4 regions of the Shewanella sp. SR43-4 genome follow, and region 1 is predicted to be linked to each of the others. Evidence: predicted binding sites of a transcription regulator. Region 1 holds the regulator's gene; each other region holds the start of a gene.
The links. Region 1 encodes sigma-54, which starts transcription at its own class of promoters, with help from an activator protein. Its sites were predicted from a motif close to GTTGGCACGNNNNTNGNNT; they were not measured.

Region 1 (7,441 bases):
GGCATATTGATGCAAGAATTGTTATCTGCGGGCAAGAAATGAAATGCAGCAATAAAATCGTTGAGTGACTTGCGCCGAACGAAAGTCTGAACTGCTGATGTTGCTTTACACAAAAATTAACGTCCGATTACATCGGTGTTTGGTCAAGCGAGAACCGTGATTGAAATTGGCTACAACGCTAATATCTCTTAGGAGAACGAATACTTAATCAGCTGGGGATCCGCCGCGCGTTTTCAATATAAAGGCTAATATTATCGAGGAACTGATCGTTAACCTTCGAACAGCAATATCGTGGCAGTTTGGTTAGTATGACGACTTCATTTAAAGATGGAAATAAATAAGTGATGATGGCTTAACGATCAGTAATTAGTGAAAGTATCACTAAATAATTTAGCAAGACTCATCAAATTTAGCATTAATCAGATCACATACGGCATTTAATGCCACTTCAGCATCTGGGCCTTGGGCTGTTACTGTGATCATTTTACCTATGCCACTTTCAAGCATTAATAACCCAAGTACACTTGCTGCACTGGCGTTTTTATCGCCTTGAGTTAACGTGATACTGGCATCAAAATCACCCGCTAAAACAGCAAGTTTTGTTGCAGCTCGAGCATGTAACCCTAATTTATTTGAAATGGTTACTTGGCGTTCAAGTTTGATCATTGGCGCGATCCTATGCTCAGTTAGCTGTCAGTATCAGTTAAATTTAATTCTCTGTGGCGAGCATTAACTGTATGTTTACTGCCATGTCTAAACCTTTTTGCTAATTGATCGGCTATATATACCGAGCGATGTTGGCCACCGGTGCAACCAATGGCGATAGTCAGATAGCTGCGGTTATTACGTTCTAAATGCGGCATCCAGGTTTCAAATAAGTTTTCAATTTGCCAGATAAACTTATTCACTAGAGGTTGCCGACCTAAAAACTCTTGTACCGGTTCGTCTAAACCTGTGAGTGGTCGTAGTGCTATTTCCCAGTGCGGATTAGGTAAAAAGCGCACATCAAACATAAAGTCAGCTTCTGTTGGCATACCGTGCTTAAAGCCAAAAGACTCAAAGTTAATCACTAACTCTTTATCGACACTACCTAACAATATTTGCCTGACTTGGTCGCTTAATTCGTAAATATTCAGGGCAGAGGTGTCAATATAATGATCAACAATTTTTGCGATAGGCTCAAGTAAACGGCCTTCTAATATGATCGCTTCTTGCAGTGAAATATGATTTTTAGATAACGGGTGTAATCGACGCGTTTCGCTATAGCGTTTGAGTAGCACTTTATCATTAGAATTCAAAAAGAAGCTAATAATTTCAGTGTCATGTTCAAGTAAGGCAAGTTGATCTTGAAGGACTTTACCTTGCTCGGCAATGTTGCGTACATCAACACTAATTGCCACTAGATCATTATTACCTTTGAGCTGAGCCAGTAATATGCCAATCAGTGGTAAAGGCAAATTATCAACACAATAATACCCTAGATCTTCTAATACTCTTAGAGCAACAGATTTTCCTGAGCCTGAACGTCCCGATACTATGACAAGTTTCATGCAGTAATAACCCGATAAAGTTCTGTTGAGTCGTGAGTTTTACGAAGCTGTTTCAATATTTGCTTATCGCTTAATTTTTGAGCCACGCTTGATAGCGTGCTTAAATGCTGTTGGCACTGATCTGCAGGTACTAACAAAGCAAATAAAATATCCACGGGCTGTTTATCGATTGCATCAAAGGCAATGGCTTCTTCACATTTAATAAATATTGCGATCGGATGTTCTATGGCCGTTAATCTACCATGAGGTATCGCAATGCCATTTCCTATACCTGTGCTACCCATTTTCTCTCTCGCTAATAGGCTTTCAAAAACCTCTTGCGAAGATAGGGGTGGGTACTGGGCAGCGACTAAATTGCTGATGAGTTCCAGTACTTTTTTCTTACTGCCCGGTGTGGCACAGGTAGTGCATTCCGGCTGCAGAATGGTACAAAGTTCCATCGTTAGTGTTTTGTATACTTCTCTTTGTGTTTAATTACCTGACGGTCGAGTTTATCGATCAGGGCGTCTATTGCAGCATACATATCAGTGCTTTCTGACATGGCAAAAATCTCTGCACCATTAAGGTTGATTTTAGCTTCTGCTTTTTGTTGTAATTTTTCTACATTGAGCACAACGTGTACATTATTGATCTGATCGAAGTGTCGTTCAAGCTTTGAAAATTTACCTTGAACGTATTCACGTAAAGATTCGGTAATGTCGATATTTCTACCTGTCATATTGATAAGCATAAAAATCCTCCGTTGCTTTGTAGGTTATAAACTCTTACGTTGGTTTGAGGGCGGAATGAGCATCGCTTCGCGATATTTTGCAATCGTACGACGCGCAACGTTGATCCCCTGATCTGCCAGCAGTTGGGCCATTTTGCTGTCACTTAATGGCTTTTGCTGGTTTTCTGCTGCAACCAGTTTTTTGATAAAAGCACGAATAGCGGTAGATGAGCATTCTCCGCCATCGTCGGTGCTGACATGGCTAGAGAAAAAGTACTTTAATTCAAATAGCCCACGTGGTGTGTGCATATATTTTTGAGTGGTAACCCGTGAAATAGTCGATTCATGCATTTCTACTGCTTCAGCAATATCATTGAGTACCATAGGTTTCATGGCTTCTTCACCATATTCAAAGAAACCTTGCTGAAATTGCACAATACAATTGGCGACTTTCAATAAGGTCTCATTGCGGCTTTCGATACTCTTGATGAACCATTTAGCTTCTTGTAAATGACCGCGAATAAATTGGCTATCGGCAGAGTTTTTACTGCTTCTAGCCATGGCTGCATATTGTTGATTAACGCCAATTTTAGGCATATTGTCTGGGTTTAACTCTACAACCCAACGGCCATTCTTCTTTAGTACGGTTACATCAGGAATAACATATTCGTCATCAATAGCGGTGACTAACAAGCCCGGGCGAGGGTTAAGTGACTGGATTAAGGTGATCGCGTCACGCAACTCGTTTTCTTTGAGCTTGGTTTTGCGCATCAATAATCTAAAATCGCGCCCAGCAATTAAATCTAAATAGTCTTTAATGAGCAGACGGGCATTGTCTATATGTGGGGTTGTGTCGGCATATTGGGCTAATTGAATGAATAAACATTCGCTTAAATCTCGTGCGGCAACACCAACGGGATCAAAGTGTTGAATACGTTTTAATACCGCTTCAACTTCATCTAGTTCGACACTTTCATCACCCATGGCTTCGAGAATATCTTCAGTGCTTTGGGTTAAGTAACCGCGTTCATCAATGGCATCAATGATCGCGGTAGCAATCGCTCGATCTGTGTCAGAAAATGGTGTGAGATTTTTTTGCCACTCTAAATGCTCATATAAGCCTTCAGTCGTTTCACCTTGGAATGGCATATCATCATCGCGCATGCTAGCGCTGCCTGAACCTGACATTGGTGAGGCGGTGTACACTTCATCCCATGTGGTATCCATAGCTAAATCGTCCATGGTTTCTTTGGTCATGGATTCTGCTGTGTCGACTGTTGAGGTGTCTTTTTCTATATTGACCACGCTGTTGTCACTAAAGTCGGTGTCCGATTGGTCGCGACTTTCTTTTACTGAGTCTTTTGCTTGAGAAAACTCATCTTCTATTTCAAGCAATGGGTTTGAGTCCAATGCTTGTTGGATTTCTTGCTGTAGCTCCAATGACGATAATTGCAGTAAGCGGATCGCTTGCTGCAATTGAGGGGTCATGGTTAAGTGTTGACCCATTTTGAGTTGGAGTGACGCTTTCATTTACCGCTTATCCCTAGATGATTTCCATAAAAATGACAATCTCGAAAACTGTAATCGATTGTCACATACATCAATGACATTTAACGCTATTTAGATATCGTTCAATGAAATGAGTTAGATAGACTAAAAGGCCAGTAAAGTAACTATAGCTTGAATTGTTCACCTAAGTACACAGCCCGAACTTGTTGATTACTCAATATCTCATCAGGTGTGCCTTCGGCAATTAAATTGCCCTGGCTGACAATATAAGCGCGCTCACAGACGTCTAAGGTTTCACGTACGTTATGATCGGTAATTAATACCCCTAAGCCGCGGTTTTTAAGCTGTTGAATGATTTTTTTTATGTCGATGACAGAAATAGGGTCAACCCCCGCAAAAGGCTCATCGAGCAAAATAAATTTAGGATTAGCGGCCAGCGCGCGCGCTATCTCTACTCGACGACGTTCCCCACCAGACAACGACATGCCTTGGCTGTCGCGAATATGAGTGATATGGAATTCTTCTAATAAATGCTCTACCTGCTCAATCCGTTGGTCGGTAGTGAGTTCTTTGCGAGTCTGCAATACGGCCATAATATTGTCGTATACGGTCAGTTTGCGAAAAATACTGGCTTCTTGCGGCAAGTAACCAATCCCTTTGCGAGCTCTAAGATGCATTGGGTCGGCGGTTAAGTCGTCATCATCAATTAAGATCCGACCTTTATCGCTTTGCACTAAGCCGACAACCATATAAAACGTGGTTGTTTTACCTGCACCATTGGGGCCTAAAAGACCAACAATTTGGCCTGTTTTAACGGTTAAACTCACATCTTTAACAACCTGACGAGTTTTATAGCTTTTAGCTAGATTTTCAGCCGTTAGGGTTATTTGGGTCATGGTTTGATCTGCTTTTTAACAGGAATTTCAGGGAGCTTTTGCTTTGGTGCAGTCTCGTCTTGGAAATTCTCAGGTTGAATAATAGTAATAACGCGATCTTTCCCTGTACCAGTACTTTCAGCAATCAGCTCTTGAGCGTTAATGTTGTACTTAATACGGTTACCGGTTACTTGGCTACCAGATTGATCCAGTTTGGCATTACCTGTCAATGTCAGTGTAGTGGTAGCAAGATCATAGCTTATTTCGTTGGCACTGGCGGTACCAATTTGACCGTCGTCTAACTCTTGTGAAAACGTTGCAGGGTTGCCTATAGCGATGAGTTTTTTACTGGTGCTGTTTTCGGGAGTAAACGCCCGTAACTCATCAGCATTAATGTTAATAGTGCCTTGAGTAACGGTAACAGGACCATTAAAAACAATTTGGTTATTTTTAATGTCAGCAGACTGGCTTACTGAGGCAATTTTCAACTCTTGTTGAAGATCACCTTGTTTCGCTATGGTAGGTAAACTCAGCAGGCAAAATATGCTGCCAAATAACATAACATTGGCGTGAGTGTTGAGGCGATTAATGTGGCTCATATGTTCCTTCTACCTGGCTGAGTAGCGATAATTTTTGCGAATTCAAGTCAGCATGTAGACCTAAACCTTGAATAATAAACCCTTTACCTTTGATGTACACCATCTCTTGTGAGGTGCCGATCATAGTGGTTAAATCCACCGAAACAGCTTGGGTACTGAGTGACTGCAGGGGTTCTTCTATATTAATGGCATCAATAATAACATTATTTTCTAATATGACTTGGCTGGTATTTTTATTCAATTGGCCTCTATCTGCGCTTAATTGCCATTGCGCTTGGCCGTTTTCAGGGTAAATGAGGTAAACAGGTTTAGTAAAGTGAGTAATGTCACTTGAGGCGTAATGCTCCATGTGTTCGGCACTGACTCGACTAGCAATTAAACCGAGTTTATTAAATTCTGTGGTGCGTAGGTTATCCGCTACAAAGTCTGGACGTTCAATACCACGAACTTTCACAGCATCCATTTCACTGCGTTTTATTTGCGCTTGCCAGTAGAGGAAAAAAGCAAGTCCAAAAAAAGCCACAATACCTAGAGTGATTCTATTCATATACTCATACCATGAGCACTGGCAAATTTATCTTGGCTTAAAAGCAGTAAATCAGTGAGTTCTCGTAACGCGCCATGGCCACCATTAAGAGAGGTGGTCATATGGCAATGTTGCTTAACAAATGGGTGCCCGTCACCGACACACACGGCAAGACCAACTGCTTTCATAACTGGGAGATCTACCATATCATCGCCAATATAAGCGACTTCGTCTGCGCTGACATTATACAGTGATAGGAGTTGTTCAAATGGCTCAAACTTGTTATCAATACCTTGATAAATATGTTTAATACCTAACGCGGTCATGCGAGTTTCGACAATCTTTGATTTGCGGCCAGTAATGACGGCAACGTGCATTCCGCTTGTCAGGATAGATCGAACACCATAACCATCGCGAGTATGAAACGCTTTGAGTTCTTCGCCAGCGTTACTGAGATAAATACGGCCATCTGAAAATACCCCATCGACATCACAGATTAACAGTTTGATTTTTTGAGCGCGTTGCCAAATATCATTGCTGATAGGGCCGTAAAATCCTTGGTGGCTGGTGGTTGATTCTGACATGATTAAATGACTCCCGCTTTAACCATATCGAGCATATTTAATGCCCCGATCGGTTGATGTTTTTCATTGACTACAATCAGTCCGTTAATACTTTTCTCATCCATAATTTGCAGTGCTTGTGCCGCTAGAATACCGCTAGGGCAGGTGACACAATTCTGGGTCATTACCTGAGCTATCGGAGTGGTGCGAAGGTTGACTTCGGCGTCGATAACTCGGCGCAAATCGCCATCAGTAAAAATACCAACCAGTGTTGTTTCGCTGTCGACAACAGCTGTCATACCAAGGCCTTTTTTGGATATTTCATACAGCGTTTCAGTAATACAAATATCATTATGCACTATGGGTAAATCATCGCCTTTATGCATAACATCATCGACTTTTAATAATAATTTTCGCCCCAGAGATCCACCAGGGTGTGACAAAGCAAAATCATCTCGAGTAAAGCCTTTGGCTTGCAATAAGGCAATGGCTAATGCATCACCCATTGCTAAAGTTGCTGTGGTACTCGAGGTTGGTGCCAACCCTAACGGGCATGCTTCTTCTTGTACTTCAATGCACAAATGGATTTTAGATAAACGCGCCATATTAGAGTCTGGTTTACCTGTTACTGCGATAACCGGTACGCCCATTCGCTGTATTACTGGCATTAATGTCAGTATTTCACTCGATTCACCTGAATTAGAAATGGCAAGCACAATATCGTTTTTAGCCAATGCGCCTAAATCACCATGACTTGCTTCACCTGGATGAACAAAAAATGCCGGTGTACCTGTGCTGGCAAAGGTCGCGGATATTTTATTACCAATATGCCCCGATTTCCCCATGCCCATAACAATCACTTTGCCTTTGCACTGCAAGATGAGTTCACATGCTTGACCAAACTCAACTGAGTCTACATATTGATATAAATTATCTAGGGCAGCCTTTTCAATATCAATGACTTTACGGCCCCACTGACGAAATTGAGTTTGATTTACCATACGGTTCTCTCTTTTAGCTGAATACTTTACCTTCATGCCCCAATCTAGTGAGACTGAAATACAATCACTTGGTACGCAATAAAGGTGATTAATAATAGTGTGCCATGCC
Region 2 (7,441 bases), on a different contig from region 1:
GCAAGAGTTAACTAATATTCGTCGTTTACTCGAGGGCGCTGTTGGGTTTAGTACCCAGCGTGGTGATGCTCTTGAAGTGGTAACTGTTCCCTTTATGGATCAGCTAATTGAAGAGTTACCTGAACCTGATATGTGGGAACAACCATGGTTTTGGCGTGCAATTAAGCTAGCATTAGGTGCGATTGTTATTTTAGTGCTTATCTTGGCTGTGGTTCGTCCTATGCTTAAGAAGCTAACCAATCCTAATGGGATCAACATGCCAGATGATGTTCGTCCTGGACATGAGTTAGCAGAAATTGAAGATCAGTATGCAGCAGATACCTTAGGTATGCTCAATACTAAAGAGGCGGAATACAGTTATGCTGATGATGGCTCAATTCATATACCTAATTTGCATAAAGATGATGATATGATTAAAGCAATTAGAGCGTTAGTGGCTAACGAGCCTGAACTTTCCACTCAAGTAGTTAAAAACTGGTTACAAGACAATGGCTAAAGACAAAGTAGAAAAAGCAGAGAAATCAACGGCATTTGACCCAGATTTAGTTACTGGTGTTGAGAAAACAGCCATTTTGTTGCTCAGTTTGAGTGAAGCGGATGCTGCGTCAATTTTGAAACACTTAGAGCCTAAGCAGGTACAAAAAGTGGGTATGGCGATGGCGGCGATGGATGACTTTGGTCAAGAAAAAGTCATTGGGGTTCACAAGCTATTTTTAGATGATATTCAAAAATTCTCTTCAATTGGTTTTAACAGTGAAGAATTCGTCCGTAAAGCGTTAACCGCGGCATTGGGTGCAGATAAAGCTGGTAACTTAATTGAACAAATTATTATGGGCAGCGGGGCTAAGGGGCTTGATTCATTAAAGTGGATGGATGCCCGCCAAGTGGCGACCATTATTCAAAATGAACATCCTCAAATTCAAACCATTGTTTTGTCTTACTTAGAACCGGATCAAGCGGCTGAAATTTTTAGTCAGTTCCCTGAAAATACTCGTTTAGATTTAATGATGCGTATTGCCAATCTTGAAGAAGTTCAGCCAGCAGCATTGCAAGAGCTAAACGACATCATGGAAAAACAATTTGCGGGTCAAGGTGGTGCGCAAGCAGCCAAAATGGGCGGCTTGAAAGCTGCAGCCAATATTATGAACTACCTCGATACTGGTATTGAGAGCCAAATAATGGAAACTATGCGTGAGTCTGACGAAGAGATGGCGCAACAAATACAAGACATGATGTTTGTATTTGAAAACCTCATTGACGTTGATGACCGTGGTATTCAGGCATTGTTACGTGAAGTACAGCAAGATATCTTGATGAAGGCACTCAAAGGTGCTGATGAAGCTTTAAAAGAGAAAATTCTGGGGAACATGTCCAAGCGTGCTGCAGAATTACTGCGTGATGACTTAGAAGCCATGGGGCCTATTCGTATCAGTGAAGTTGAAGTAGCACAAAAAGAAATTCTGTCTATTGCCCGTCGACTCAGTGACAGTGGTGAAATTATGCTAGGCGGCGGTGGCGGTGACGAGTTCTTATAATCTTACAATTAGGTATGTCTGAAAGATATACCTAATTTACTTGCCTAATTCGTTTGTTGTCAGTAAAGCTAATACATTGTACTCCTGTTATTATTTTGTTTTGAGCCAATGTTTTCAATAACACAAGTGACCAATTATGTCTGAATCAAAAGTGCCTAAAGATGTCACCAATGCCGATAATGAGCATGAGTTTAGCCATTGGCAATTACCTGATATTACCAAAGACAGCAGTCACGATCCTTCAAATTTATTTGGTCAATTTTCTGAAGCTCATCGGCCAAACCCCATTTCTGGCCCCGAGAAGTCTATGGCGCCGCCTACGATGGCACAAATCGAAGATATTCGCGCAGCGGCAGAGCAAGAGGGGTTTGAGCAAGGTCAACAAGAAGGTCATCAACAAGGGCTGGAACAAGGGCGTTTAGAAGGATTAGAGCAAGGTCATCAGCAAGGTTTTGCTCAAGGCGAACAACAAGGTTATGAGGCTGGTCAAACTAAAGTTAATCAGTTAGTTGAGCAACTTAATCACATTATGACTCAATTTGAGTTGCCATTATCAATCGTTGATAACGAAATTGAAGCAGAATTGCTCGCCATGACAATCAGCTTAGCAAAGTCGGTAATTGGTCACGAACTAAAAACGCATCCAGAGCATATATTATCAGCGTTACGCCAAGGTGTTGACGCCCTACCATTAAAAGAACAACTGGTTAAATTACGCTTAAATCAAGCCGATGCTGAAATCGTCAGCCAATGCTATAGTGCTGAACAATTACAAAAAAATAACTGGCAAATTGATATCGATCCTACTTTATCAAATGGCGACTGTATTATTGAAAGTGTCCGCTCCTCCGTTGATTTACGCGTCGAGCAACGTATCAATCAAGTATTTAGTGAATTGGATGCTCAGTCGAATCAGATAGCTAAAAATGTACAACAACAAAAGTCTACTCATCCACAATATCAAACAACATCAGTCGATAATTTGACAGAGTATCAACAAGCCTCTGAGTCTGCTGATGGCATTGAGGCCATCGACGATCAAGCCGCTTCAGATACTGCTCCCGACCAAGATAATCAGCTCGAGACTCGACAAACAGATGTTGTTCAGAAGACCAATGCGACTGAATCTATCGCTGAAAATGTTCTAGATGGCTCAGCTGCATCACTCAATGTTGAGCATGATAAAAATGCCACTGTCGATAACGATATAACGCTCAATACAAGTGCACCAGCGGTTAGTAGCGCAGGCGATGACGATCAGCAACAGAACAAAGGTCTATCTCAAGGAAATATCGATGACCACCCGTCAACATAAACTCCTCAATAAACTGTCGGTGCATCATAAACACGTGCTACCGCTTAGACCCGTCGCTAGCGGCCAGTTAGTTAGGGTTGTTGGTTTAACCTTAGAAGCGACAGGATGTCGTGCGCCTGTGGGCAGCTTATGTTCCATTGAAACCATGGTTGGTGAGTTAGTTGCTGAGGTGGTTGGCTTTGATGACAAACTGTTGTATTTAATGCCTATTGAAGAGCTGCGAGGTGTCTTGCCTGGCGCACGGGTTCAACCCTTGGGTGAGCAATCTGGATTAAATGTCGGATTAGCATTGTTAGGTAGAGTATTAGACGGTAGCGGCGTGCCGTTAGATGGTTTGGGGCCATTGAATACGGATCAATACGCAGCCCGTCATGGTCCTTACATTAATCCATTGTCTCGACGTGCCATTACCGAACCATTAGATGTCGGTGTTCGTGCCATTAATTCGATGTTAACCGTAGGTAAAGGTCAGCGAATGGGGCTGTTTGCTGGCTCTGGGGTAGGTAAAAGTGTGCTTCTAGGCATGATGACCCGAGGTTCTAAAGCCGACATTATTGTGGTGGGATTAGTCGGCGAGCGTGGCCGCGAAGTTAAAGAATTTATTGAAGAAATTTTAGGTAAAGAAGGTCGTGCCCGCTCGGTTGTAGTGGCTGCACCGGCAGATACTTCGCCATTAATGCGTTTACGTGCTTGTGAAACATCGACTCGTATAGCCGAATATTTTCGTGATTTAGGCTACGATGTTTTATTGTTAATGGACAGCTTGACACGTTATGCCCAAGCGCAACGTGAAGTGGCGCTTGCGGTAGGAGAACCGCCAGCAACCAAAGGCTATCCACCTTCTGTGTTTGCTAAGTTACCCCGTTTGGTTGAGCGCGCCGGTAATGGCGGCGCTGGACAAGGTTCTATTACGGCTTTTTATACTGTATTGACCGAAGGTGATGATCAACAAGATCCGATTGCAGATGCTTCTCGAGCGATTTTAGACGGCCATATTGTGCTATCTCGTCAGCTTGCCGATTCGGGTCATTATCCCGCGATTGATGTGGAAGCATCAATTAGCCGTGTTGCGCCGATGGTGATAAGTGGAGAACACTTAGAGGCGATGCGTAAAGTTAAACAGATGTATTCTTTGTATCAGCAAAATCGTGACCTGATTTCAATTGGCGCGTACTCACAAGGCAGTGATCCTCGGATTGATAATGCGATACGTTTACAACCAGCAATGAATGCTTTTTTACGTCAAGGGTTTAAAGAACCTGTCTCATTTGAAGAAAGCCGAGTGATGTTGACTCAAATTGCCGCTCAATGTCAGGGATAACCTAGATGACTCGCACAGACCCATTATTAACGGTATTGAAGCTAGCGACTGCTGCCGAGGAACAAGCGGCATTGCAGCTCAAGTCGGCTCAATTTGAAAAACAAAAACGCCAAGGGCAGCTCGATGCGCTAAACAATTACCGTTTAGATTACATGAAGCAGATGGAAGGGCACACGGGCACGACATTACGTGCTAATCAGTACCATCAGTTTCATCAGTTTATTCGTCAAGTTGATAGTGCTATTACCCAACAAGTGGCAGCGGTTAAAGATGCCGAAAAACAAGTGGGTTACCGTCAAGTTCACTGGCAAGAAAAACAACAAAAACGCAAAGCGGTAGAAATGTTACTCGCTCAGAAAGCCAAAAAGGCTATGGTCGTAGAAGCAAAACGTGAACAAAAAATGTCAGATGAGTTTGCTATGCAACAATATTACCGTCAAAAATCAATTAAGTCTTAACCTCCAAATCTATCACTCGTTTTACCGCAGTCCCTTTTGATTGGTTCGCATTCAAACTCTATTTATTCTCTAAACTTTATCAACTAATATTTATTGGCACTTAAATTGCTTAATATAAATTTAAGTTTACATTGGAATAGAAATCGTCAGCGAAGCGACAGTGGAAACCTCATGATGAGGTTTGTAATGACTCTATTGATATTACCTAATATCGACATATGATTCATCGAGGTAATTTGATAGCTGTTTGTTAGACGATAATGACCTAACTTTGTTTGATTGAGTGGAGCTGATTATGCAGCAGATGAGCAATATCTTACTTGGAAATAGCAGTAAATCTGCTGATCTTAGTACAAAAGGAAATATGCAAGGTGTTGAAAATACATCATTCTTGTCTGCTTTTAATCAAGCGAGTGAATCCGAACTTGCTTCGCGGCCTACCCCCAATAGTGCACCTGTATCGTTAGACGCTGAAGTGGATCAAGTCGATGCTGCCAATGACCTTGATTTATCTACTGAAGAAAATGCTGATGTTGAATTAATTTTTGCTCAGCTTAATATGGCTGATGCATTAAATAAACGTCATTCCTCTGGCGGAAATGAATTGCCGCATGTGGATACATTAGATATTGGTTTTGACGTGATATCTTTGATCGACCCTAACAGTAGTATTATTGATGATCTGAATAGCGATAGTCAGTCAGAGATGGGGGCGTTATTCACTGATGCTATTGATTTACCCGCTGACTCTCTTTTTACCAAAGAAGCTCTTTCTCAGCTTAGCCCTGAAGATATATCCAGCTTAATGGCATTTGCCAATTTATCTGAAAAGGATTTACAAGCACTAGACATTAAGGGCTTAAGCGAGTTAATTAGTGACTTTAATTTACAAGCGCCTGTTGTTGATGAATCCATTCTTGCGATGGTGTCTACAGATATGGACAGTAGTGACGATTCCCCAAAAAGTGTCCTTAGATCTGAAGAACAAAACCAAATTGATAAATCAATTGCCGCCAGTGTCACCGCTCCAGGCCAAGCCGGCTCTGCGGGTCTTAATTCTGCGGTTGTTAAATTAGACCGCACCGTTTTTTTGGAGGCTAGCGCCACTCTTGCATCTTCTTCAGCGATATCTGCCGACCCTAAGACGATTTTAGGTGATAGCACTGGTATTGATGCCAATATTCAATCAGATACTGATAATGCTAAAATGCTGGCGAAAGCTGATTTTTCTGTGGTCCTAGATTCCCTAGCGACCAAGCGTGCATCAGGAGAACTGTCAGCCAATATAAATTCGGCTAACTTGGGTTTAGACGCAGTGAATGATATCGGTGATACCGACACCAAGGCTTTACAAAATCAGAGTAGTTTTACTCCGATACATAAAAGTGATGTACCACAATTTCAGTTATCGTTGAAACCGCAAGGCGATCATGGTGCGCAAATGCAAGAGATGATCCAGCGCTTTTCTCCGGTCATGAAGCAGCAGTTAATTACTATGGTCAGTAATGGTATTCAGCAAGCTGAAATTCGTTTAGATCCGCCGGAACTTGGGCATTTAACCGTTAAAATTCAAATTCATGGTGATCAAACCCAAGTACAGTTTCATGTTGCTCAGTCGCAAACCCGTGATATTGTTGAGCAAGCTATGCCACGATTACGCGATATGCTTGCCCAAGAAGGATTACAACTAACAGACAGTCAGGTTTCTCAAGGCGATGGCGGGCGTGATCAGCACGGACAATCTGGTGATCATGCCGCTGGAGATACGCAATTGGATGAAATTTCAGCACAAGAGCCTAGCTTGATGACAAATCCATCAAGGAGTTTACATTCTGCTATAGATTATTATGCTTAAGCAGGTAACCTATAGCACTAATATATCTTTACAAGAATAACGAGTTATTCAGTTAAGTTATAATGTTAATCACAATGTTGATTAGGAACCATAATGCCTGAACAAGAATTAGAGTTAAACGACACCCCTAACGCCGGTAAAAAAAGCAAGAAACTATTCATCTTTGGTGGCATTGGTTTAGTATTAGTTTTGCTTATTGGCGGCGGATTGTGGTTTTTTATGGGCTCGGACGAGCCTGCCGCTACCGACGTCAGTGGTGATGCATCTGCCGATCCCGCTGCGCCGATAGTCAGTTCTGAAGCAGAGTATGTCGGTATGCCAAGACCTTTTTTATTTAATTTACCTGGCGCTGACCGTGCTCGTTTAGTTGAAATAAAAGTCCAATTAATGGTGCGTGGTGAAAGTAATAGTGTATTGACCCAAAAACATATTCCTTTAATTGAAGATGCGTTATTAACGACCTTTAGTGCTGCTGATGTGCAAAAGCTTAGTACCCAAGCCGGTAAAGACGAGCTGCGCCAGTTAGCCTTGCTCAATGTTCAGAATACGCTGCAACCAATAACAGGAACTAAAGTGGTAGAGAAAGTCCTGTTTACTGGTTTTGTCATGCAATAACTAAAAGCGTTAACTGCTAAGGCGATGATGTGAGTGATTTATTAAGCCAAGATGAGATTGATGCGCTATTACATGGTGTCGATGACGATGATGATGATGACATTGTAGAAGATAGTGCTGATGCACGATCGTATGATTTCTCATCTCAAGATCGTATTGTGCGCGGTCGTATGCCAACGCTTGAAATCGTCAATGAGCGATTTGCTCGGCATTTACGCATCAGTATGTTTAACATGATGCGTCGCGCTGCAGAAGTGTCAATTAATGGCGTACAAATGCTTAAGTTTGGTGAGTATGTACATACGCTATTTGTTCCAACAAGTTTAAATATGGTGCGTTTTA
Region 3 (7,441 bases), on a different contig from region 1:
AACTCAACCTCAAGTTGAACTTAATTGGCCATATAGCAGTATTACTTGAGCAATTAAGCCAAAGTAATATTCAGTTTATTTCATTATTTGAAGGGAAGCAGATTAGTATGACGCTTTACAACACTAAGGTAATTTCTTCTCCGGCACAGAGTAAGTCACTGAATTTATCTGTACGGTCATTATTGTGCGTATCGGGTCTGCTGTTAAGTCAGCATGCTTTAGCGGCACCAGAACGTTCACCGTTTTCACTCACTGTTGCTCGTACATCAACGGGCACCGCTAATGTAGGCGCAGAGAGTGCTAACCCTAATCAGTTACAACGAGATGCATGGAAAACCAGTTTTTCGGCAAACATGCCACTTAATCGTCAGTGGTCTATAGGGGCAAACTTAGGCTACGATAATCTCGATTATGACTGGGATATTAACCAAAACAGCCTGTTACGCAGCAATACTCAACCTTGGTCAACCATCCATCAGTACAGTGCTGGTTTATCACTATCGTATCGCTTAGATAATCATTGGATGTTTCTCATCGCACCCAAATTACAGTATGCCTATGCTGATACGGCATCATCTTCAAATGCACAAAGTTATGGTGTCGTCGCCTCGGGGATGTACCGCTTTGATTCGGGTAATATGCTTGGTTTCGGTGTGGCATATTTAAATGATATTTCAGAAGTGCGCACTTTGCCTTATTTAGCCGTACGTTGGCAGATAAGCGATAAGTGGGTACTTGCTAACCCGTTCCAAGCTGGTTTTAGTGGCCCGGCAGGATTAGAGTTAAGTTATCAATATAATCGTGACTGGGATTTTGGCGTGGGCAGCTCCATGCGAACAGAGCGTTTTTTAATTGCTGATGATGATAAAACCATTGAAGTTGAAGAATGGGTAGGCTTTGCTCGCGCAGGTTGGCAAGCAACGACTAACGTTAGTCTTAATGCTTATGCTGGTTACTATTTTGGCGGTGAAATGCAGTTAAGTTATCCCGATGTCACTGAAGACATGGAAAACCAAGCCGCATTCGGTTTAGTGTTTAAACTGAACTTTTAACGATTAGTGGTAAACCATACAATAAAAAATGCCGCTGATATCAGCGGCATTTCTTGTAAAAGCTAATTTAGCAACTGAGCATTTATCTAATAAAATCGTCTTAACTACTAATGTAAATCGGCCCTAGAAGTAAGTCACTTCTTTTACCCGCTTAGGGCGATTTTGTTGCTCGTATAACTGCCATACTTGTTTAAAATCAAGTGCTAACTCAGTGACATAAAACTCACCGGCTGGGTAGGTTTTTACCACTTTAGCCCCGCGAATAATGCCACTCACGCTAGACTTAACGTTGTCGTCAGTTAATAACCACTCACTCACGTCGCTGTTTGCGGTAATCTTTTGGCCATACACTTGCTCTGCTAACTCGCGATATGCAGCAATTTTTGATGCTTGCATCGCCATTAAAATACGATGCGATGGTTCTTTGCTTGGCTGAGTCGCTAAGGGTGCATAGCCAATTGCGGTTAGGGTAGGGAACGAGGCTGGAGCTTCGGTTTCCCACTGGACATATTTATCCTTGCTTACACAGCCAGTTAACAGTACCAACACAATTAACATTAACGACTTCATAGCTTATCTCCTAATACAGTATAACGACTGTCGCCCATATTTTCGTGGCGATACAGTAAACCATTACGCGATTCAATCATTTCAGAAGGTTGTAAATAACCCGATAAGCTCGACGCCGCCACAAATGATTGCACCGCCGAAACCACTCTATTATTGGTCACATTCACTATTCGGCCGTTAAAGACGATTCCTTCAGGTGTTAAGGTCATGGTTGATACCAAAACGTGCGCTACCGGTAAATCGGAACGCAACAGCTCCCAGTTTCGGCTCAACATAAATTCACCTTGCTCTGTTGCACGTAAATTAGTTGCGACGTTTAAATCAACCAAATTAAACTCATGGGCATGGAATGCAGCAAGCAATCCTTGCTGTAATTGAAGGCCTAACTCATTGGATGTATTTAAATTGCTGGCCATTACCGGCGTAGAAATGAGCAGTGGTTCATCAGGGCGAAGGGCATCATTTTGCAATACTAATTCGTTGACTAACTTTTCTGCCCACACATTGACCTGGCCCTTAGGCGATATTCCAACAGCTTGTATATCATAAGCTAACTTGTGCTGATAAACCTGATCTTCATCGACCACTTTGACAAATTTACCGTTATTACTAAAGGCAAGATTATTGGCAGCATTAGGCGTTTGGGTGCATGCAACTAACGTCAATGACGCCAGTATGACCGTGGGGACAACAAGCCTATTAATCATAATAATTCCTCTTACAAAAATGCCGCAAATCTTGGTATAAATGAGTCATTTTATCGCCTTATTTATCGGTAACTAAGGTCAATTTTTTACTCTTTAATATTCGTTCCTTTATATCGGCAAATGCGTTAGAAGCTTTACTATAATTACCCTACATCTAAAAAAAACTATTAAAGCGGTTATAGGCACAATTTTTGCTTTGTAAAATATAGAGTAAGCTTAATTCATTTTATTAGGCCAAATAGACGTTTTTTTGACATTAGGACATCGTATGCTGATCCGACACAGCCCTACTAACCGAGCTAATCCCTTTAGTCATCTTGCTGTCATAGCCATATTATGTGCAAGTGGCTTGCTAGTGACAATGTCTGCATTTGCTGAACAAATTGAAGTGACTGGCAAAGCCAAAATTGTTAATGGCGATATTGATAAAGCTCGCGAAGACGCTATCAGCCAAGCATTAAATTATGCCAGTTTAAAAGCGGGAGTTAACTTTTCTAGCGAACAACAAATTAATCAAGGACGGCTTACTCAAGATACTTTTCAAATGCAGCGTATGGGCTCGGCCAATAATGTTGAATTAATGAGTGAAATGATCAGCGAGCATACTATTACTGTCATTTTACAGCTTGAGCTTAGCGAACAAGAGTCCGATGCCCAATGTAAAAGCCAATCACTCAAAGCTGCGATTATGCTGCCTCAAGCTTATTTACAAGAACGCGAACAATTACGCTATGGTCAATTAGCCCACTTTGAAGAGCGCATTACCGAACAATTAGGCAAAGCGATTAACGCGCAATCGCGATACAGTTTTGCCAGGCTACATGCAGATGAGAAAATTGATAATACCAATCAATTGGTCAATTTTAGAGGTAACCGCATACCCAGTTGGTTAGGTGAACTTACCGACAGCCAATATTTGCTGCAGCCCGAAATTATTGATATTTCAACTGAACCAGTACAAAGCAGTTATTTGGGCTTTGTAGAAGATGATCCACTGAGGCAATTTATCCTTAAATTAACTCTTTATCATGGCATTAGCGGTGAAGTTGTCTGGTCGGAATCATTTGCGACATCAGCCCCTTGGGAATTTGAACGACAAGAAATAGTGTCACCAGCGAATCAACGCTTTTGGCGATCATCTTATGGCCAGGCGATCAGTGATATTTTACAACAAAGCGTTATGTCGTTAGATAAGCAACTCAATTGCCGACCATTACTAGGCCAAATTGTGGCAAGAGATGGTGATCGCATTATCATCAATTTAGGCCGTAAAAATGGAGTTAAAATGGGTGATAAGTTCCAAATCGTCCTACAGAAAAACATCCCCGACAGATTCAACTCTATGCGCGCTATCGCGACTAAAAGTCGGGCGAATGTGGTTATCGAACAAGTGACCGAAGACAGTTCAACGGCAATCTTTGACGGTATCGACAGTGCTTATAATATTCAAGTGAATGACATTGCGATTAAGAACTAGTTGGTTGTTAATTAAGCAATTAAATTTAAAAGGTTTAATTCGATTATAAACTCAGTATAATCACTGGGTCTCTCTATAGCTCAACAGGATAGAGCAGCCGCCTCCTAAGCGGCCGATCGGGGTTCGAGTCCCTGTGGGGAGACCATAACACATCTTTTTATCTTAAAAATCAAACATTTAATAAAATCGCCAAAAGTTGTGCCGCCTATGTGCCGCCTCTGAAAACCCCTTTTTTGGAATTTTTTTTAAGCATTCTTCAAAACTCCGCTTTTCGATAGTTTGAACCCAATCATGGACTCAAAGCCTATTTTTCGTTAAATTCCATTTAAGTCAAATAGCATGATGCGGTGAACATTAAATGGAAGTTTCAAAGATTAATTTACTGGCTAACAAAGAGTCATTAATCGATAACATTATCGATTTAATGCCCGAATCGTTGATAGGAAATATCGATAAAGACAACTTGCCAAAAGAACTAGACATTTATGTAGAGCAAATTTTTCGATTTGTCCTCAGTGTAAAAAGTTACTATACAGTCATATCAGATACGGATTCAGATGAAGTTATAGTCAAAGCACTTGCCAAAACTCCCCATGGATTATCAATATTTGATGAATTGCATGAGTCTCGCTGTCAAGCTTGGGGTATGGCGATAAAACTATTTATAAGTATCATCGATAGCGAAAGTCCACTTAAGAGCAAAGTTAAAGAGATAGAAGCAACTCAATCGTTCGGCGAAGCATTAAGAGTTTGTTCACCTAAGTCTGAAGCATTTGTAACAACACAAATTAAAACTTTGATTGCTAGATTTACAGGCAAAACTTCAACTGAACACAGGCATGAATTGTTCAGATTGTTTAAGGGTATGTTGGTCTGTCAATTGAGTGGGCTAAATGAGCAAGCGGATATTTTTGCCGATATGTTAATAAAAGCATTTATTCTCAATCAACAATCACACGCCATACTAATGAGAGAGCTGATTATCAAGAATATTGCTGTTCTTGAGCAGAATAAACTAGCTGGTAAGAAAGGCGGAAAAAAAACTCAGCAAGGTTCTTTGGCAACATCGAAGGAAGCTATCGCACTTTTTCTATCTACTAACGAATACACCTCTTACACTAAAGCTGCTGAAGCGCTTTACCCTCAAATTGTAGAAATTGGCAAAAAACATGACTTCATTTTCAATAGTGTAGTTAATGGACATCGAACTGTGATTAATTGGTTTAGATCAACTGAGCGATTTAAAAAACATAAAGTCTAAAGGTGTGAAAATACAGTCAAGCAGCTTAATGTATTTTTAAGCAGCTTGATTGTACATACACTCTAATCCAATCATTTTATTCTCACTCCTGAAATATATACATTATTAGGAGTTAACATGAATAACCTATTACTTACCCCTGCTCAGGTTGCTGAGTTTTTGGGTGTCACCAGTGGCACTCTTTCTGTGTGGCGTTGTACAGGCCGCTATCCTCTAAATTTTATCAAAGTTGGTCGTCGTGTGATGTACCGCCAAAGCGATGTTGAAAACTTCGTTAACGGGAGGGTATATGAACACACTGTATAGCTTTTTAGCGGGAATGATTATTTGCTCGTTATTAAATATAAATAGCACTCTTAAAAGATCTGTTAATGAGCTTAAAGAACTTCGTGAACCTAACAAGCACATTATTCTGTTATGGCAACATGAAGCCTGTGAATCGAGCCTGTACCCGTTAACGGAACATGTACTCGTTAACGAGTCCAGTGATGACAATTCTGACAGTATACAAGTGAACCCGTTACATAACGTAACGGCTTCAGATAGTGAAGGAGGCAAGTAATGGCCGCCTTTACTAATGAACAAGTCACATTCATTGAGTGGTTATCGCAAGATAACCACATCGAGGTTTGTATTGAGATATGTCCCGACCTAGGCAAGATGATCGGTTATGACTCATATACAGGTCATTTTCAAAAACGAACATTACTTAAGTTAAAGGCTAATGGCTTTTTAAGCGAAAGTACCTGTTATATAGCAGGCTTAAGATGGCAATGTTGCTCGTTAAATCAACGTGGGCATGAATGGCTAAAGCAACATGGAGGGCAATCTAATGACTAGAGTTGAAATGGATAATGCTCGCTTTGTGGCTAAAAGACTTCATGGCATTCCTCAAATCTATAAGACTGTACTAAAGCAGCGTTATGATCGCTTTTCACACCATAGTGAAGCTAATTTAGATTTGTTACAAACAACGAAAGCTATTTCAAAAATACTGGGTCACAGCAGTATTCGAATGACTAGCGTTAATATTAAATCTCCCAATTTTAAGCAAAAGTCTAAACACCACGCTCGCCAATGCGCCAATATGGTTATTAGGCATTACTCTAATGGTTTAAAACATACCTATTTTGCAATTTCGCGCTATATAAATTGCAATCAAATTAAGCCGCGCCCATTAACGGATACTATTTTAAATCACCTCGAAAATGACTGTTTGAGTGATGAAGAATATTCAAAAGTCATTGGGGTGATTAAGCGTGCTTGTGATCCGCTATGGTGGAAGCCAAAACTTAGACGGCTCCATAACAGGCAAGTTGAAACTATTTCGCGGCTCCTAAACCAAATTAATCGTCATCGTAGTATTTATGCCAGTGACATTACCGTTGAGAGCATTAAGAGCCAATGGCTCAGCAGTCGTGAACAGCTTGAGAATACCTTAGCCACTAATGAGCTTGATTACAGTGTAAGCCTTGCTGAATTATCAGACCTTAATGTGTCTAATCCTAAAATCCGTAAAGCTGAATTGATGGTTCGCATTCGTGGTTTTGAAGATTACGCCATAAAGCATGGCTACTCAGCTGTATTTTTGACGATGACAACACCGTCTAAATATCACCGTTGCTTTGCCAAATCGGGTGTTGAAAACCCTAAGTGGCACGGCGAAACACCTTTAGATGGTCAAGATTATCTAAACCGCACATTCCAAAGAATTAGAGCATCACTTAATCGTGACAAAATTACTCCATTTGGTTTTAGAGTGGCAGAACCACACCATGACGGCACACCCCATTGGCATTTGTTGTTATTTGTTCAGACCGAGCAGCTGGAAGCGTTAGTGAAAACATTCCAAGAATATTGTCTGCAAGAAGATGGTGACGAACAAGGCGCAAAAGAGCGCCGTTTTAAGGTTGAATATATCGATCCGAATAAAGGTTCTGCAACGGGATATATTGCTAAGTATGTAGCCAAAGGAATTGATGGTGAAGGGATTGAATATGACCTTTATGGAACTGAATCAGTAACCGCAGCTATACGTATTCGTGTTTGGGCTTCATGTTGGGGTATTCGTCAATTTCAGCAAATTGGTGGAGTAGGGGTAACACCTTGGCGTGAATTAAGACGGTTAAGTAAAATAACTGATGAAAGCCTAGAGTGGGTAGAAGAGATTAGGCAAGCGGCAGATGACTCCGATTGGCGTCGTTATACTGAACTCATGGGGGGCGTTTTTTGTAAGCGTGATGATCAGCTAATTAGACCACTGTACGAACATAAAAAACAAAAGCCTTTAAATCATACTTCTGATGATAATTGCCGCAATGCCTATGAAGACTCTAGGAGTTCTGTCGCTCAATCTGCGTTGAGTTCAATCGAC
Region 4 (7,441 bases), on a different contig from region 1:
GTGAAGCATTTCGTCAGGCATTACTTAAGATTTGGTTAGGTGAACATCCTGCGCAACAAAGTTTACTTGGGGCCATGCTCGCTCAATAAATCTCCTGCTAGGAAGAAACGATAACAAGCGAGCACTGCGCTCAAGGTGGCACTTGGTTTGTTATCGCGTGTCATCGCTCGTATGGCTTGCTACCAAGATTTTAACGCTAGGCTGAAAAGTCATTCCCTAGCGTTGAAATGGTCGACGTTTTGCCTTTGTCATTGTAGGTCAAGCTTGAAGCGTTGCGGCTAGCTTGTAATGCTTGTGCGAATCTATTGAGGCTGGCGATATTGAGCTCAATTAAACTGGCATTTTGGCTATTGATGTCTTTGCACTCAGCGAGTATCGATTTTGCTTGAGCTACTTTTTGTGCCAGTTCAACATCTGTAGTGATCAGCGTGTGGTGTGGATGATTAGCCAGTTTTTCGTCAGTGGTTTTCATATTGAATAAACACTGGGTTTTATCTTTGGAAAGTGCCAATAATTGATCGGCGTCTTGCTTTTCTAACGCAGCTTTCTCTGCTGAAATCAGCTGTTTTAGTTGAACTAACGTCTGATTTTGCGTATCAAGCAAAGTATGCAGTTCTGTGAGTAATTGCTTGTTTTGCGGATCGATGGATTGTCCTGAGGATTGTACGTTTACTTGTGTCATAAGTTACTCTTGTTTTTTTAACTAACACTTCTCTATGATGCAAATGCGCACCTATTATTCTAGTGTTGTTAAAGCAAATTAAAGAGTAACGTTTAACGGTTACTCTTTGTCAAATGATAGACTGCCTAGCTCTGCTTCAAAACTAGCAATATTAGCCGCAAGTTTTTCTGGGTCGACTTTATATCGTCCTTCAGAGATAGCGAGTTTAATTTCAGCGACCTTTTTTTGGTCTACTTCAGGCAATGATGCCATTTTAGTTTGCGCGCCCTGAAGCTGTTGAGCTTGAGAGGTAATGCTAACCGAATCAGTTTTAACTGGAGTCGCTGTTTTTTGCGCCACAGCAGCAGTATCAGATTTGGTATTAGACTGCGTTTCACGTGCAGTGCGCAGTTGTGTATTAGTAGCAGTGTTATGCTTAATGTCAATTGCCATGGGAGGCTCCAGCGTAATTATCAGGTTTTCCAAACAGGCTATCGGCAGTCCAGGAAAAAACTTTAACTCTATTTTACATTCTTACTTCAACTTCGCCAATGCCAATTACAACTGCATCAAATTGTTTGCTCGTATTACTATTTTTTACTCTGATAACGTCATTGAGATTACCGTCCCGTAAAGCTTCACCAAGGGTTTTAATTTCAATATTAGCGGTTTTAGCATAAATAGAAATCGTGTCTCCTTTGCAAACAAAACACAGGTTATTACTTAAGACTGGTGAGTCTTTCGCAACCCGACGTTTTACTCTTGAACCAATTAATGAGTTGATATCTGAAAAAAATTGGCCTTTTAGACTATATTGATCAATATACATAATGTGTAAATGTTGTTGGTCAATAATTTGGTCTGGTGACAGTATCTGGTTTGCCGCGACAACGGGGTATTGAATTTCAACTCGAACTGAGAGATACATCTGCCATGGGTAGTCATAGTCTGGACTATTACAGCTCAGTTTTACCATATTATTGCGACTAATCGCTCGTTCACTGGCAAGCTCAGCCGTTATCGGTGGATAGCACCGCGGAGGATTGACACGACCTTCAAGGTTTTGTGGGGTGATTTCGACCTTAGCTTTTGAGTCTGCTTCGATTTTTTTTTCTATCGTCTCTTTAGCTAAGTCATAAATGGTCGATAGTGAGGGTGTTATTATCTCTTCGCTGGCAAATGCTGGCAAAAAAAATGTTATTGAACATAATAAACATAAAAAAAATACTTTCATAATGAAGATACTAGCTTGTTTTGCCAGAATACACCTATACTTTTAAAAACGGAAAATATGCGGGCTATCTCTGCATACACAATAAGCTAAAAAATATGTACCGATGACATAATAATTTCATTATGTCTCCGTCAAAAAAGTGTCAGCTCACAGTGTGTGAGTTAATTAATACAAATTAAAGCAAGTTGTATGCCCACTTTTTTAATTTAATGAATAGATAAGTATTCGCTGGGTTGTTGATGGTTTACACTCAAGGTTGGTAGGTCTTTAGCGATAAATGAGCTAGACGTAATCAGCTAACGTATTGTGTTGAACCTGGGTTTACTATAATTTTAATGAACAATTTTTATCCTTTTGGGTGACAGTTAACTACAAGGTCGTGTTATGTCGAGCATTTTAGATTCAGTCAATAAACGTACTCAGCTTGTCGGGCAAAACAGACTCGAGTTACTATTATTTAGGCTTAACGGCCGCCAACGGTTTGGGATTAACGTGTTCAAAGTGAAAGAGGTTTTACAATGCCCACCACTGACAACCTTACCGAAATTAAATCGTTATGTTAAAGGTGTTGCTCATATTCGTGGCGCAACGATTTCTGTTATCGATTTAAGTGCTGCAACGGGTGGTCGTCCACTGACATCAACTGAAAATTGCTTTATTATCATTTCCGAATACAACCGAAGCATTCAAGGCTTTTTAGTGAGTTCTGTTGAACGTATTATCAACATGAATTGGGAGGCAATTATGCCGCCTCCACAAGGTTCTGGTCGTTCTTCATATTTAACCGCAGTGACAGAGATAGAAGGCGAGTTGGTTGAGATTTTGGATGTTGAAAAAATTCTTGATGAAATTTCACCGGTTAAGACTTCGATCAGTCAAGAACTCAACGAAACTTTAACGATTGATAGAGAACAGCATTATCATATTATGGTTATTGATGATTCTGCAGTGGCACGTAAACAGATTATTCGTTCGTTAGAGTCTTTAAATCTGCAAATCGATACTGCCAAAGATGGTAGAGAAGCGTTAGAGATGTTGAAAAATATTGCCAAAGAAATGGATGATGTATCAGTGGAAATTCCGTTGATTATTTCTGATATTGAAATGCCTGAAATGGATGGCTACACTCTAACAGCAGAAATTCGTGATAATCCAAAGTTAAAGAATATAAAAGTCGTACTGCACACATCGTTAAGTGGTGTGTTTAACCAAGCGATGGTACAAAAAGTTGGGGCTAACGATTTTATTGCTAAGTTTAACCCCGATGAATTAGCCGCAGCGGTTAACAAACATTTGAGTTTATAATTGTTTAGAATTGAATAATATTGAACGTTCGGTCGGCTCATCGGCAAACATATTAGGAAGATAATGTGACAGATAAATCACTTGCTGAAGCAGAGTACAATCAATTTAGGCTGTTTTTAGAGCAGCATAGCGGTATTGTGTTAGGTGAGAACAAACAGTATTTAGTTCGTAGCCGCTTAGCGCCACTGATGGGAAAGCATAATTTGCCTTCTCTATCTGAGGTGGTTAAAAAGTCGATGAAACCGATAGAGCGTCAATTACGCGCTGAAGTGATAGATGCGATGACTACTAACGAAACCTTATGGTTTCGAGACCGTTATCCATTTGAGTTGCTGAGTAATTCTTTATTGCCTGAATACAGCAAGTTGGGCCGACCATTAAAAATATGGTCTGCTGCTTGCTCATCTGGGCAAGAACCTTACTCTTTAGCTATGACAGTGTTGGAATATCAACAGCGTAAACCTGGTGCTTTACCTGGCGGCGTGACAATTCAGGCAACAGATTTATCACCTTCTATGTTAGAGCGTTGTAAGAATGCTGAATATGATGGTTTAGCTCTGGCTCGTGGTTTGTCTGAAGAGCGTAAACGTCAGTTTTTTGATGCTTTACCGTCTGGCAATATGAAAGTGAAAGATAACGTAAAACGTTTAGTGAACTTCAGAGCACACAACCTACTTGAAAGTTATAGCTTATTAGGCAAGTTCGATATCATTTTTTGCCGTAATGTATTGATTTATTTTGCGCCAGAGGCAAAGGCTACCATTTTGCGGCAATTTGCTGCCGCACTTAATCCTAAAGGTATCTTATTCTTAGGTGCGTCAGAATCTCTTGCGGGGTTAACCGAAGAGTTTAATATGGTTCGCTGTAATCCAGGTATCTATTACCAGAAAAAAACCTAGCCAAAACAGTTAATTAGTTTCACCGCATGCCGACGCTCGTCGGCATGTTAGTTTTTTTATTTTATTCTCCCATTATAAAAATTGTTGGCATAACCTTTGCTTTATATCTATCAGTTAGCTGATGGAGGCAATTTTATGGCGATTAATTTCGATAATGCATTAGGTGTTCACCAATATTCTTTGGGCGTACGAGCTCAAAGAGCTGAAGTGATTTCAAGTAACATCGCCAATGCCAATACTCCTCATTATAAAGCTCGAGATGTTAATTTTGCTTCTGCTATGCAAGCAGCAAGCTCACATCAGAAGGGTTTGAGCATGAGTCAAACCACAGAAAAACATTTCGATTTAACAGCGTTAAGTCAACAACATGTCCAATATCGTGTTCCAAATCAAGCCGATACAGGTGACGGTAATACTGTTGATACGCAGAAAGAACAATCAGCATTTATGCAAAATGCGCTCGAATATCAAATGTCATTAGGCTTCCTTGAAGGTAAGTTTAATGGCATGCGTAAAGCTTTGCGGGGTGATTAATCATGAGTTTATTTAATATTTTCAATGTGTCTGGATCTGGTATGTCTGCGCAGTCAGTGCGTTTGAATACCACTGCCAGTAATATTGCCAATGCGGATTCTGTATCAAGCAGTGTTGATAAAACTTATCGAGCACGTCATCCCATTTTTGAGGCTGAAATGCTTAAAGCTAATAGCCAGCAAAATAGTTCGCCGGGTGTTAACGTCAAAGGCATTGTTGAAAGTGATAAACCATTAATAAAAGAATACTCGCCAGATCATCCAATGGCTGATGGTGATGGTTTTATTTATAAACCGAATGTCAATGTGATGGAAGAAATGGCCGATATGATTTCTGCATCACGCTCTTATCAAATGAACGTTCAGGTGGCTGATGCAACTAAGTCTATGTTGCAACAGACGTTAAGGATGGGTAAATAGTATGATTATTCAAGGAGGTAACAATGAGCCTCGTTAATTCTTACAGTCAGTCTTTACCGCAACAATCCAGTAGCACATCAAATACAAGTGCTACCACGAAAAGTTCTGTACAGACAAATACAACCAGCACTACTACTGGGAACCCTTTCCTTGACGGAATTCGATTACCTGAAGAAAGTGCGATCCCTGAATCAAAAGATCAGATGTTAAAGCAAGAAGATTTTTTTGCTTTACTCAGTCAACAGTTGTCTATGCAAGATCCTTTTAAACCGGTTGATAATGATCAAATGATTGCCCAAATGGCATCGTTTTCGACGGTTGATGGTATTTCAAATTTGAATGATGAGATCCTTAACCTCAATACGGTAATGAGTTCTAGCCAAGCGTTACAAGCATCAGGCTTAGTGGGTCGAAAAGTGCTTATCCCTTCTGATACCGGGGCAATTTCTACTGAAAGCCCTGAGATTAAAGGCGTGATCAGTACGCCATCTGCAATTGAAACGATTACGGTGAAAATTGAAGATGAGTCGGGGCAGCTGATCAAGAGTTTTAATGTTGATGGCAGTAAAGGCGGCAATGTTGATGTGACATGGGATGGCTTAGGTAAGGATGGCCAACCCGTTAAAGCGGGTAATTACTCGATAAAGGCCAGCGGTAAAGTTGATGGCACCGCAGAAGATTTAGCGGTATCAACTTATGCACATGTGACAAGTGTGTCATTGGGCACAGCGGCGACTGGGGCCATTTTGAATTTGCGTGGAGTAGGCGGAATTAAGTTATCTGACGTACTCGCAGTATCTGAAACATAGTAAGGCCTGTATTGAATTATTGGCTTTATTGATAAATGAATTAATTGTGAGAGGTGAACTATGTCATTTAACATTGCACTGAGTGGTATTGCTGCCGCGCAAAAAGACTTAAATACAACCGCGAATAATATCGCTAACGTGAATACTATTGGTTTCAAAGAGTCACGAGCTGAGTTTGCTGATGTGTACGCAAATTCTATTTTTTCGAACAGTAAAACTGCTGTCGGTGGTGGAGCAACCACCACTCAAGTGGCACAGCAATTTCATCAAGGTAGTTTGCAATTTACCAGTAATTCACTGGATATGGCGATCAGTGGCGGTGGTTTCTTTGTTACGTCGTCTGAGTTAGGGTCGCAAGATCAGTCATATACCCGTGCAGGGGCATTTAAAGTTGACTCGGCCAACTATATGGTCGATTCAGCGGGTAACTTTTTACAAGGTTTCCCTGTTGATGAAGATGGTAACTCGACTTCTGTGAGTTTAACCACAACTCAACCGATTAAGATCCCAGACACTGCGGGTAGCCCTGTGCAAACCGGAAATGTTGGTTTGCAAATGAACCTTAATGTGGGGGAAACCGCATTAGACCCAGCTAATTTTAATCCTGCTGATTCTGATACGTTTAATAATTCTACCTCGGTGACGATTTACGATTCATTAGGTGAATCGCACATTATGACCACTTATTTTATTAAACCGACCAATGGTTCATTTACAGGTGAAAGTAATTGGGTTGCCTTTTATGCAGTTGATGGCGACCCCGTTGATGTTGCGGCTGGCGCTGGTACTTATTCAACAGATACCAATGGTGATGGCACTGCTGATGCGACGGGTACAGCATCTGCTGCTAATCCCGATGGATTAGGTGGCGTCTGGTCAGGAGCTGTGCTTAAATTTAACTCTGTAGGTGCTTATACTGGCAGTGATCCGGCTAACATTACCACTGAAGCATTAGGTTCTGGCGGTGCAGGTGCTTTGGGCCCTGGAGCCGACGGCACTCAAACACTTACGATAAAATTTAATAATCCAACTCAGTATGCTTCTCCATTTGAAGTCACTGAATTGACTCAAGATGGTATTACCGTAGGGCGATTAACCAATGTTGGTATTGGGTCTGACGGTCTGATTACCGCTAGTTATAGTAATGGTTCAACTGTGCCGTTAGCGCGGGTGGCATTAGTACGTTTTGCTAATGAGCAAGGTCTTACTCAGGTGGGTAATACGTCTTGGAAAGCCAGTTTAGGTTCCGGCGCGGCATTAGCTGGTGAGGCAAATAGTGGTACATTTGGTAGTATTCGCTCTTCTGCACTTGAACAGTCAAACGTTGATTTAACCACTGAGCTGGTCGATTTAATCTCAGCTCAGCGTAACTTCCAAGCTAACTCACGTACGCTTGAAGTTAACAATACCTTGAACCAAACGATATTACAGATCCGCTAAATGATCCTTAGGCTATATAGGTGTTGCCGTTTACGGCAACACCTTGCCTTTTCCACCTCGTTACTTGTCCCCGTTATTACACCCCTCGTGTCGATAGAAGCTTTTTTGACACTCATGCGCTACCCATTAATTTTATTGAT

Region 2: a site for sigma-54 is predicted at 4,722-4,740, ahead of H5123_RS11195 (flagellar hook-length control protein FliK). Genes of this name have one in related genera too.
Region 3: a site for sigma-54 is predicted at 2,508-2,526, ahead of H5123_RS10955 (flagellar assembly protein FlgT). Genes of this name have one in related genera too.
Region 4: a site for sigma-54 is predicted at 4,183-4,201, ahead of flgB (flagellar basal body rod protein FlgB). Genes of this name have one in related genera too.

The regions. Positions count from the first base shown of each region.
Region 1 covers NZ_JACJEB010000001.1:205,632-213,072, reverse strand. The annotation lists gene H5123_RS01010 (HPr family phosphocarrier protein) at 391-666, opposite strand; gene rapZ (RNase adapter RapZ) at 687-1,550, opposite strand; gene ptsN (PTS IIA-like nitrogen regulatory protein PtsN) at 1,547-1,990, opposite strand; gene hpf (ribosome hibernation promoting factor) at 1,993-2,280, opposite strand; gene H5123_RS00990 (RNA polymerase factor sigma-54) at 2,305-3,789, opposite strand; gene lptB (LPS export ABC transporter ATP-binding protein) at 3,933-4,664, opposite strand; gene lptA (lipopolysaccharide transport periplasmic protein LptA) at 4,661-5,242, opposite strand; gene lptC (LPS export ABC transporter periplasmic protein LptC) at 5,229-5,789, opposite strand; gene kdsC (3-deoxy-manno-octulosonate-8-phosphatase KdsC) at 5,786-6,352, opposite strand; gene H5123_RS00965 (KpsF/GutQ family sugar-phosphate isomerase) at 6,355-7,332, opposite strand; gene H5123_RS00960 (calcium/sodium antiporter) at 7,377-7,441, opposite strand, start outside.
Region 2 covers NZ_JACJEB010000008.1:136,450-143,890, forward strand. The annotation lists gene fliF (flagellar basal-body MS-ring/collar protein FliF) at 1-496, shown strand, start outside; gene fliG (flagellar motor switch protein FliG) at 489-1,535, shown strand; gene fliH (flagellar assembly protein FliH) at 1,672-2,850, shown strand; gene fliI (flagellar protein export ATPase FliI) at 2,831-4,171, shown strand; gene fliJ (flagellar export protein FliJ) at 4,177-4,629, shown strand; gene H5123_RS11195 (flagellar hook-length control protein FliK) at 4,925-6,484, shown strand; gene fliL (flagellar basal body-associated protein FliL) at 6,575-7,099, shown strand; gene fliM (flagellar motor switch protein FliM) at 7,129-7,441, shown strand, end outside.
Region 3 covers NZ_JACJEB010000008.1:93,481-100,921, forward strand. The annotation lists gene H5123_RS10935 (TetR/AcrR family transcriptional regulator) at 1-1, shown strand, start outside; gene H5123_RS10940 (DUF6268 family outer membrane beta-barrel protein) at 108-1,052, shown strand; gene H5123_RS10945 (LPP20 family lipoprotein) at 1,176-1,622, opposite strand; gene H5123_RS10950 (FlgO family outer membrane protein) at 1,619-2,329, opposite strand; gene H5123_RS10955 (flagellar assembly protein FlgT) at 2,598-3,806, shown strand; tRNA gene H5123_RS10960 (tRNA-Arg) at 3,876-3,951, shown strand; gene H5123_RS10965 (hypothetical protein) at 4,165-5,067, shown strand; gene H5123_RS10970 (helix-turn-helix domain-containing protein) at 5,185-5,373, shown strand; gene H5123_RS10975 (hypothetical protein) at 5,357-5,629, shown strand; gene H5123_RS10980 (hypothetical protein) at 5,629-5,907, shown strand; gene H5123_RS10985 (replication endonuclease) at 5,900-7,441, shown strand, end outside.
Region 4 covers NZ_JACJEB010000008.1:110,759-118,199, forward strand. The annotation lists gene H5123_RS11040 (chalcone isomerase family protein) at 1-89, shown strand, start outside; gene H5123_RS11045 (flagella synthesis protein FlgN) at 197-682, opposite strand; gene flgM (flagellar biosynthesis anti-sigma factor FlgM) at 782-1,114, opposite strand; gene flgA (flagellar basal body P-ring formation chaperone FlgA) at 1,188-1,895, opposite strand; gene H5123_RS11060 (chemotaxis protein CheV) at 2,280-3,200, shown strand; gene H5123_RS11065 (protein-glutamate O-methyltransferase CheR) at 3,266-4,099, shown strand; gene flgB (flagellar basal body rod protein FlgB) at 4,235-4,633, shown strand; gene flgC (flagellar basal body rod protein FlgC) at 4,636-5,052, shown strand; gene flgD (flagellar hook assembly protein FlgD) at 5,076-5,861, shown strand; gene flgE (flagellar hook protein FlgE) at 5,922-7,301, shown strand.